4 regions of the Alteribacillus bidgolensis genome follow, and region 1 is predicted to be linked to each of the others. Evidence: riboswitches for the same ligand, from Rfam matches in the RefSeq annotation. Region 1 holds a riboswitch; each other region holds the start of a gene.

Region 1 (2,204 bases):
CGAAAAGCTGAAGTAAAGCCAAAGCGAGCATGAAACAAAGTGTATCCTAATAAAAGACCTATAATCAGCATCAATGGCTGCACGATGTTCTGGGTTAACGACAGGAAAATAAAGAGAATTGCTGCAGCAATTAAACCTCCTATTACAAGCGGCATTTGAGCCTGCTTTAACGAGCTGCTGCTTTTTTCCGCCCCTTTTTGTTCTGAAACAGGCGGAACATGGGCTTGCATTTATAATCACCTCAAATTTTATCGTTTTAGTAGGTTTTCTACGTTTAACTAGGATACAAGGCACATTTATTATTGTCAAAGGAGATGTTTGGTAATAAGTTAACAAGTTTATCTTGATACAAATGGATTACCCGTTTCCCAAAATCTCCATGGATAATCTTTGGCTTCTCCTGAGTTATCTATTCCTATCCGCGGGCCGCTCGTAATAGATGATGGTGCTTGGCCTTCTGCTATATATAAAGGCTTTTCATAAAAACGCCGGCCATAATCAGCTTTTATAATTCCAAGTGCTTTTGTTAGTTTTCCTGGACCATTTGTTAAATCTTTTTCTTTTTTATTTCCCCTCCGCTCATACATGAGCTCGATGCCTTCAACGGGTTCTACAGCTCTTATCAATACAGCCTGCGGTATCCCGGTTTTTTCACACACTACATTAACTAAACAATGGGTATGCATCTCATACGTGTACACATGACCAGGTGTACTAAACATAACCTCTGTTCGTTTTGTCCGTCTGTTTCGATAACTATGTGCGGCCCTGTCATCAGGTCCCATGTAAGCTTCGGTTTCCACAATACGTCCTGCCGCTAATCCTCTTTCTGTTTCTTTCACTAAAATTTGGCCGACAAGACTTTTGGCCATTTCTAAGGTGGACTGATTGAAATATTCAGCACCTATCGGTTCAAAAGACATATTTTTCACCTCATACATATGGTTTAACTTTTCCTCCTAATATTTAAACATACTTGACAGTAACCCGTGACAAGATATATAGTTTTTCTACAATAACAAAGCCATATAACGGAAACAGGTATCTTAGAATTTTCTAAGATTTAAAAGGGAAGTCCGGTGAAAGTCCGACGCGGTCCCGCCACTGTAACAGAGGAGTCATAATAACCAGCCACTGATAAAGATCGGGAAGGCTATTATGGCAAAGATACTGAAGCCAGGAGACCTGCCTGTTTTAACAGCACCGTTTAACCTACGGGAGATAGGGAGGTGCTCCTGCGTTATATTATTTACAGCCAGGGTATTTTTACATGCGTTCTCCCATCTGCGCATCGTAAAAATATCCTTTTTTTATGAAGTAATCTTATTTCAAGCAGAGATTTGAGGAGGAAGCAATGATGGGAATTACATGGACAAGCAGTAATTTAGGTTATCCAAGACTCGGAGAAAACAGAGAGTGGAAAAAACTATTAGAGCGTTTATGGAAAAATGAACTAGATGAAGAAACATTTTTAAAAGAAATGAAACATCTTCGTTTAAATCATTTAAAAAAACAAAAAGCCAAAGGTATTCAAAGCATACCAGTTGGCGATTTTACCTTTTATGACCACATGCTAGATACAGCTGTAATGTTCGGAATCATTCCGAGGAGATTTCACTCAACCGATAAGAAAATTTCATTATCTACTTATTTTGCAATGGCACGAGGTACAGCAGAGGCTCCCGCTTGTGAAATGACCAAGTGGTTCAATACAAATTACCATTATATTGTGCCTGAACTTAACGAGACCATCCCAACCTTAACAGAAAATAAACCGCTAAAAGCTTATTTAGAAGTGAAGGAAGAGTTAGGTATAGAAGGTAAACCCGTACTTATTGGACCAATAACTTTTCTCAAACTCTCAAAAGGGTATAAAAAAGAAAGCTTTGGATCTTTGCTCCAAAAATTTGTCCCATTATACGTTAAAATTCTTCAAGAACTGGAAGAGGCAGGAGCAGCTTGGATACAAATCGATGAGCCTTCTTTAAACGCTTCATTTCCTATCGAAGATTATTTCTTTGTTCAAAAAGTTTATGAAACATTTCAACGAGAAGTGCCCAATATTTCTATTATGCTTCAAACCTATTTCGAAGCTGCAGACCACTATACCAAACTAGTATCATTGCCTGTTGATGGAATCGGCCTTGATTTTGTTCACGGCTGGGAGAAAAATATACAAGCACTGAAAACGGAAGGATTTCCTG
Region 2 (2,204 bases), 3.5 Mb from region 1:
ATCGTCTGCGGCTCATCCGTTTCTAGAGACACCTGTAAATAGTGGCTGGTTGTATAGGAAACTTCCCCCTTTTCACCAATTACCTCTGCTAAGAAAGCAAGCTGCTTTGCATTCACTTTTTTATTCCATACGCCTGGAGAAACAGCAAATTCAAAAACAGCCGTTTGTTTAAAAATAGGACTTTCATTTGCGGGCTTTTCAGGAGCTTTCCCCATTACAGCGGAAAGGGCTTCCTCAGCTAGTTCAACTGAGTTCAGGGACGTTAGTTTTTTTGGTGATACGGATGAATTAGCTTCCTCGTCTTTTCCGCCATGCATCGCCCAAGGTTCCGCTTCACGTTTCAAGCGCTGAGCTGGCTTTAAAGGCTGTTTTTCTTCTCCTAATGTATATTTCCGTTGATATCCTCGCGGAGTGATCATTTTTCCATCATAGTAAAATGTAGAATTATTTCCGATAATGACCGTCGTCAGCATTCCAATTTCATACTCAAGCATATGTTCAAGGTCCGTCATAACAATATGCTGTCTTTCTCGAAAAGCGCTTTTCACAAGGCCTACTGGCGTTTTCGGGTCACGGTGTTCTAATAAAATCCGCTGCGTTTCTTCTATTTGGCGTGTTCGTTTACCGCTTTTCGGATTATAAAGAGCGATAATAAAATCCGCTTTTGCTGCTGCTTCTACTCTTGTCATAATGAGTTCCCAAGGAGTTAGGTGGTCGCTGAGGCTGATAGTACAAGCATCATGCATCACCGGAGCACCTAGAAGGGAAGCACAAGAATTAATTGCTGAAACACCAGGTATAATTTCGACACTAATCCCTTCATCCTCTTTCCAGCCTTTTTCAATTAACACTTCGTAAACAAGACCAGCCATCCCGTATAACCCAGCATCTCCACTCGATATAACCGAGACTTTTTTTCCGTTTTCGGCTTGCTTGACAGCTTCTTGGGCTCTGCTTACTTCTTCTGTCATCCCTGTCCGCACTAACTCTTTCCCTTGTATTAAGTGGCTGACAAGATCCATATACGTTTTGTAGCCAATGACACTATCAGAGTCTACAATTGCTTCTTTTGCCCGGTGTGTCATATGGGCTTCATCACCTGGACCAAAGCCAACTACGAATATCTTTCCGGCTGTCATACATATCATCCTTTCATTTTAGAATTAGTGAAAGTTTATGAAACATAAAAAAGCATCTTTAACATTCATGGAGAATGTTAAAGATGCTTAGTATTCACGAGATTAATAGGTTGCTCCTGCGGTCAAACAGAGCAGTGAAAACCCACGCACTTTAACACCTCCCTATGGCCCGTAGGTTAAACGGTGTTGTTGAAAAAGGCAGGTCTCCTGGCTCCTGGTATTCATCAGCTTATCCTTCCCCCCGGTTTATGACGCCGAAAGTGGTTTAGCAAGCAGACAACCCAGTTACAGTGGCGGGACCGCGCCGGTTTTTCACCGGACTTCCCTATTAAGAAAACAGTTTCATAGGCTGTTTTCACCTTTTTCCAATATGCAGTTTTTTATGGTTATAAATATAGTCTATAAAAAACAGACTAGAATAAATTTCTATCATTGTCAATCTAATTTCACTCTTTGTCTCATTTTTCAGCAGACTCTAAAGTGGTATTCAAAAATAAAACCACCAAATAAAGTTTTGGTGGTTTGTATCCGTGCAGATGTTCAAATATATATGCTTGGGTGTATTATTTTTGTACGTTAGCTGCTTGTGGTCCGCGTTGACCGTCCACAATGTCAAAAGAAACGCTTTGTCCTTCTTCTAAAGTTTTAAACCCTTCGTCTTGAATAGCAGAGAAGTGTACGAATACATCGTCAGCACCTTCACGTTCAATAAATCCAAATCCTTTTTCTGCATTAAACCATTTTACTGTACCTTGTTCCATGTTCCATTTCCTCCTTGTGCGTTTAAAACACACAACATTTATTCTTAAATCTTGTTCTACTCTGCGGTAAGACGAAATAGGTTATCCCTTTTTCTAACTTTAAGAAGCATGAACAAACTTAAGTAAATTCACTTTACCATGTTTTTCAAATGAATGCAAGCACTCTTGCCAGAATCTTTTGTGATGCAAATCACAGATAGAATCAATATTTGTTGTTAGACTTTTGTTAAATTAAACAGTTAAGGAGGTTAACTATGCTTGAAGTTGCCCTCACCTTTCCAAATAAAGGGATAAAAGAGATTGA
Region 3 (2,204 bases), 2.1 Mb from region 1:
TTTGCAGCGTTTGCTTGGTCGACTCTTTTCGGATTAGTTCACATTTACTGGGCTGCAGGGGGCACTGCAGGATTTGAAGGGAGGACGATGAGTGAAGAGTTATTTGTGATTAATCTAATGACAATAGTGCTATGTTTTATTGCTGCTTTTATTGCTCTTGCACTTGTTCAAGCATGGGGAAGAAAGTTTCCATCTTGGTTGTTGCTCACTTTAGCATGGATTGCGTGTGTAGTATTGGGCCTGCGTGGGGGTATAGGAGCTATTCAAAGCATGCTGCAAGTAGAACCAGTTCCGTTACTATTAATTATTGTTGAACCGTTTTTCTTGTTAGGAGGTATTTTATTTGGACTTGTTGCTTTTCTTTACATTTATACTAACAGTAATGGGAGAATAAAAAAAGGAATGGAATGAAATGAGGTAAACCTTCCATTATTCATGAATAGGGCGCGCGACAAGTTCTTTTATAAATACTTTCTAGCGTTAAAAGCAGGAATTTTACCAGAATACATTGTTTTCTAAAACCGTCTCGTCAATACTCCTTCATGCGCTGAGGGTATGAAGCACAGATGGATCCGGCAGAACGGAGGCTGAAGCCATTCGGCAAGAAAAGGTATGCCAACGGATATACCGCACGGCTGAAAAACTAGATAAGGTGAGAGTCGTTCTTTGAGATAGGAACTACTAACTTCCGAATGTAAGGGTCTATATTAGAATGACGCTAAAGCCGGTGATGTCTATATATTTTTACGTCACAACTCTTTTGGATTATTGGAGGAATAGATTGACATTAAATACGTGAAAAGCTATTCTTATGTTAAGGTGAATTTCAGATTTATAGTTTTTCAACTGAATAGTGAAAGAAAATAGGTGCTGGAGAAAGCGAAACTCGCTGAATCTACTTAAAAGGGAAGTCGGTTAGAATCCGACACGGACCCGCCACTGTATGGGGTGTCAGCTACAGCTGCTGATTCCTTTCAAAACACCACTGGGTATGCTGCCTGGGAAGGTTTGAAAGGACATGCCCTAAGTCAGGAGACCTGCCTATTTTAACATCACTGTTAGACCTACGGGACAATAGGGAGGTGGTTAGGATGCGAAAGCACTGAGTTTGCTGGAAAACGAGTGATCCGCAACGGAATTGTGCCTATATTAATGACAAGCATTTCTGACCTCTTTATCGACGGTTGAAATGCTTTTTTTGTTGGTCTAAAAAGGAGCAAATTATGAAAAATGCATGGAATTTTATTTTTATTGTGATTAGCCTTCTGTTTATGACGGCTTGCCAAAACGATTCTGTTTCTGAGGAAAAAAACGGCTCTAATGAAAAGGCAGCAACGAATGATGAGAGGTTTACTGTGGCGTTTACATGGAGCCCGGCAAACCTGGACCCTCACGGAAGGGAAAGCTGGGAAGTCATGAGGGCTGGTATTGCTGAAACCCTTGTACGATTAGATGAAAATCTTGAGCCGTCGCCGTGGCTGGCAAAAGATTGGGAACAGGAAGATGAAAACACGTGGATTTTCGAATTGCAAGAAAACGTCACCTTCCATAACGGAAAGAAAATGAACGCCGAAAACGTGAAGGCTTCCCTGGAACGCTCGTTAGACATCAACCAAAAAACGGTCGATTTGCTTCAGTTAGAAACGATCGAAGTGGTGGATGATAATACGCTGAAGATGGTGACAAAAGAGCCGAACGCTGCTTTAATCCCGCATCTAGCTGACCCCTCCACCATCATTGCTGATGTTTCTACGATGAAAGACGATACTACCTCTCCGTCGCTTACTGGTGCTTTCCAGGTAAAAGAGTTTCATCAGGATGAGTCACTGATTGTCGAGCGATTTGACGAATACTGGGGAAAGCAGGCACTGCTATCCGAAATTGAAATTCGTTTTATTTCAGAGGGAGAAACGCGGTTAATGGCCTTGCAATCCGGCGAAGTACATGCAGCCACCGATATTCCGATAGATAATCTCCCGGTATTAGAAAACGACGATGATATAGAAGTGTTAACCACGCCATCGCTTCGTACTCACATGATGCTGTATAACCTGAAGTCACCGTTTTTTAAGGATTTGTCTCATCGAAAGGCCGTCAATGCTTCGATTCCAAAAGAGGATATTGTGCAGTCAGTCATGATGGGGAAAGGAACAGCGGCCAATAGCCCGTTTGCTGACGTTCTGCCATTTGGAGAAGTGGCAGAA
Region 4 (2,204 bases), 3.8 Mb from region 1:
ATAGCGGTGAAATAACTGTTCACAGTAAGCTGCATGAAGGGACGACATTTCATTTTTATATTCCAAGAGAAAAAGATAAGGAATAAGAAATGCTTTAACATTTGGAGGAAACTCTATGAAATCATGGTTTGAAGAACATTTTCAAGAAGATTACCTGCGTATTTATGACCATAGAGACGAAGAAAAAGCAGCAAATGAACTAACTCATATTATGAAATATCTACCGCTTGAAAGAGGGATGAAAGCGATAGATTTATGCTGCGGAAACGGCAGACATGCAAGGTGGCTGGCAAGAAAAGGGCTGCATGTAACCGGTATAGATTTGTCACCAGCTCTATTAAAAAAAGCCATCGATTTAACCTCAGGCCTTCCCGTTCATTATCAGAGAGCAGATATTAGGGATGTGCCTTTGCTGCAGGAGTTTGACGCTGCCTTTAACTTGTTTACGAGTTTTGGATATTTTTCGGATGATGCAGAAAATGAACTTGTATTTACTCGAGCAGCAGAAGCATTGAAAAGCGGGGGCTGGTTTTGTTTCGATTATTTAAACCCTGCTTATGTTAAAAATACACTCGTTCCAAAAGATGAATCCATGAAAGATGGTCTGCACGTTATCCAAGAACGTGAAATCTCACCAGAGTTTGTTTTTAAGCGAATTACAATAAAAGAAGACGACACAAAAAGAGAATATCAGGAAAGTGTTAAGTTATACGAACAGGCGGCTTTAAAAAAAATGCTTGAAAGAAACGATTTTAACGTTTTGCACCTGTTTGGAGATTATGATGCTTCTTCTTATCATAGTGAGAATTCACCTAGACAAATTTTCATATGTCAAAAAAATTAATTAAAAATATATTTCATATGAAGTTTTTTTATGTATAATTAAAAAAGACTGTAAAATAAAATAAACGTATGCTAAAGGTCATACATGAAAATGTATGTTAAAAGGGAAGCCCGGTGTAAATCCGGCACGGTCCCGCCACTGTAATCGCACATTTGAATTTGTTCTTTATGCCACTGTCTAAAAGATGGACGGGAAGGCGAACATTTTCGCGTAAGTCAGGAGACCTGCCTTTAGCACGGTGATGAACCTTCGAGGAAAAGGTGCGGCCGAATGACTGATCTGTGCTGGTTACAGTAACATCAAGAACATTCCGCTCTCCTCTTCGAAGGGGAGTTTTTTTAGTATCCAATTACATATATACAAGGGGGAAATATTATGAAAAGGTGGATAGGATTCATTTTTACTTCTTTTAGTATTTTATTTTTGTCAGCTTGCGGGACGAGTGAAGAAAGTTCTTCTTCTGATATGAACGAAGAAAATGAACAAGAAGAGCAATCAGCTGGAGAATTTCCGATCGAGGTAACAGATGGCAGAGGTGAAGAAGTAAGTATTGATGAAAAGCCTGAGCGTATCGTTAGTCTTGTTCCAAGTAATACAGAAATAGCATTCGCACTAGGGCTAGGTGATGAAATCGTTGGGGTAACAGATTATTGCAATTACCCAGAAGAAGCAACAGAAAAGCAAAGTGTCGGAGATATGGATTTTGATGTGGAAACTCTTCTTTCTTTAGAGCCGGACCTCGTTTTAGCTCACGCTTCTTCGGCTCATGGTTCAGAAGAAGGCTTAAAGCAGATAGAAGAAGCTGGTATTGATGTATTAATCGTAAATGACGCTTCTTCATTTGAAGATGCGTATGGTTCCATCGAAATGATTGCACAAGCTACCGGAACAGAAGAAGAAGCAGAAACGATTATTTCAGATATGAAAGAGGATATCATAGAAATTGAAGAACAGGCAGAAAGTATAACGGAGGATGAGCGCAAAACGGTTTGGGTAGAAATACAGCCGCCTCCTGAAATCTTTACTACGGGACAAGGAACTTTTATAAATGAAATGCTCGAAACGATTAATGCAGAAAACGCAGCTGGAGAGGAAGAAGGCTGGATTCAATATAGTGAAGAAGAGGCAGTTGCGCTTAATCCAGAGGTTATTATAACCACGTACGGACATTATGTAGATGATCCATCAGCTGAAATCAAAGAAAGAGCTGGATGGGAACAGGTGCCTGCTATTGAAAACGATGATATTCATGATATAGACAATGATACTGTAAGTCGTCCTGGTCCGCGGCTGACTGAAGGTACTGAACAATTAGCTGAGCTGGTATATCCAGATGAATTCTCAAACTAGTAAAGCGATC

Evidence for each region. A riboswitch is a leader RNA that binds a small molecule or an ion and turns the genes downstream of it on or off. The one in region 1 is predicted to bind cobalamin.
Region 2: linked by a shared signal. The riboswitch ahead of cobJ (precorrin-3B C(17)-methyltransferase) and the one ahead of metE (5-methyltetrahydropteroyltriglutamate--homocysteine S-methyltransferase) in region 1 are both predicted to bind cobalamin.
Region 3: linked by a shared signal. The riboswitch ahead of CEF16_RS10945 (ABC transporter substrate-binding protein) and the one ahead of metE (5-methyltetrahydropteroyltriglutamate--homocysteine S-methyltransferase) in region 1 are both predicted to bind cobalamin.
Region 4: linked by a shared signal. The riboswitch ahead of CEF16_RS03065 (ABC transporter substrate-binding protein) and the one ahead of metE (5-methyltetrahydropteroyltriglutamate--homocysteine S-methyltransferase) in region 1 are both predicted to bind cobalamin.

The regions. Positions count from the first base shown of each region.
Region 1 covers NZ_KZ614149.1:4,328,386-4,330,589, reverse strand. Annotated here, with positions in the region: gene CEF16_RS21290 (YeeE/YedE family protein) at 1-230, opposite strand, end outside; gene CEF16_RS21285 (DNA-3-methyladenine glycosylase) at 339-941, opposite strand; cobalamin riboswitch at 1,023-1,207, shown strand; gene metE (5-methyltetrahydropteroyltriglutamate--homocysteine S-methyltransferase) at 1,358-2,204, shown strand, end outside.
Region 2 covers NZ_KZ614149.1:798,245-800,448, reverse strand. Annotated here, with positions in the region: gene cobJ (precorrin-3B C(17)-methyltransferase) at 1-1,139, opposite strand, end outside; cobalamin riboswitch at 1,320-1,517, opposite strand; gene CEF16_RS04120 (cold-shock protein) at 1,703-1,900, opposite strand; gene CEF16_RS04115 (hypothetical protein) at 2,155-2,204, shown strand, end outside.
Region 3 covers NZ_KZ614149.1:2,194,655-2,196,858, reverse strand. Annotated here, with positions in the region: gene CEF16_RS10950 (DUF3995 domain-containing protein) at 1-411, shown strand, start outside; cobalamin riboswitch at 849-1,059, shown strand; gene CEF16_RS10945 (ABC transporter substrate-binding protein) at 1,224-2,204, shown strand, end outside.
Region 4 covers NZ_KZ614149.1:571,863-574,066, forward strand. Annotated here, with positions in the region: gene CEF16_RS03055 (ATP-binding protein) at 1-86, shown strand, start outside; gene CEF16_RS03060 (class I SAM-dependent methyltransferase) at 116-844, shown strand; cobalamin riboswitch at 903-1,090, shown strand; gene CEF16_RS03065 (ABC transporter substrate-binding protein) at 1,220-2,194, shown strand; gene CEF16_RS03070 (FecCD family ABC transporter permease) at 2,178-2,204, shown strand, end outside.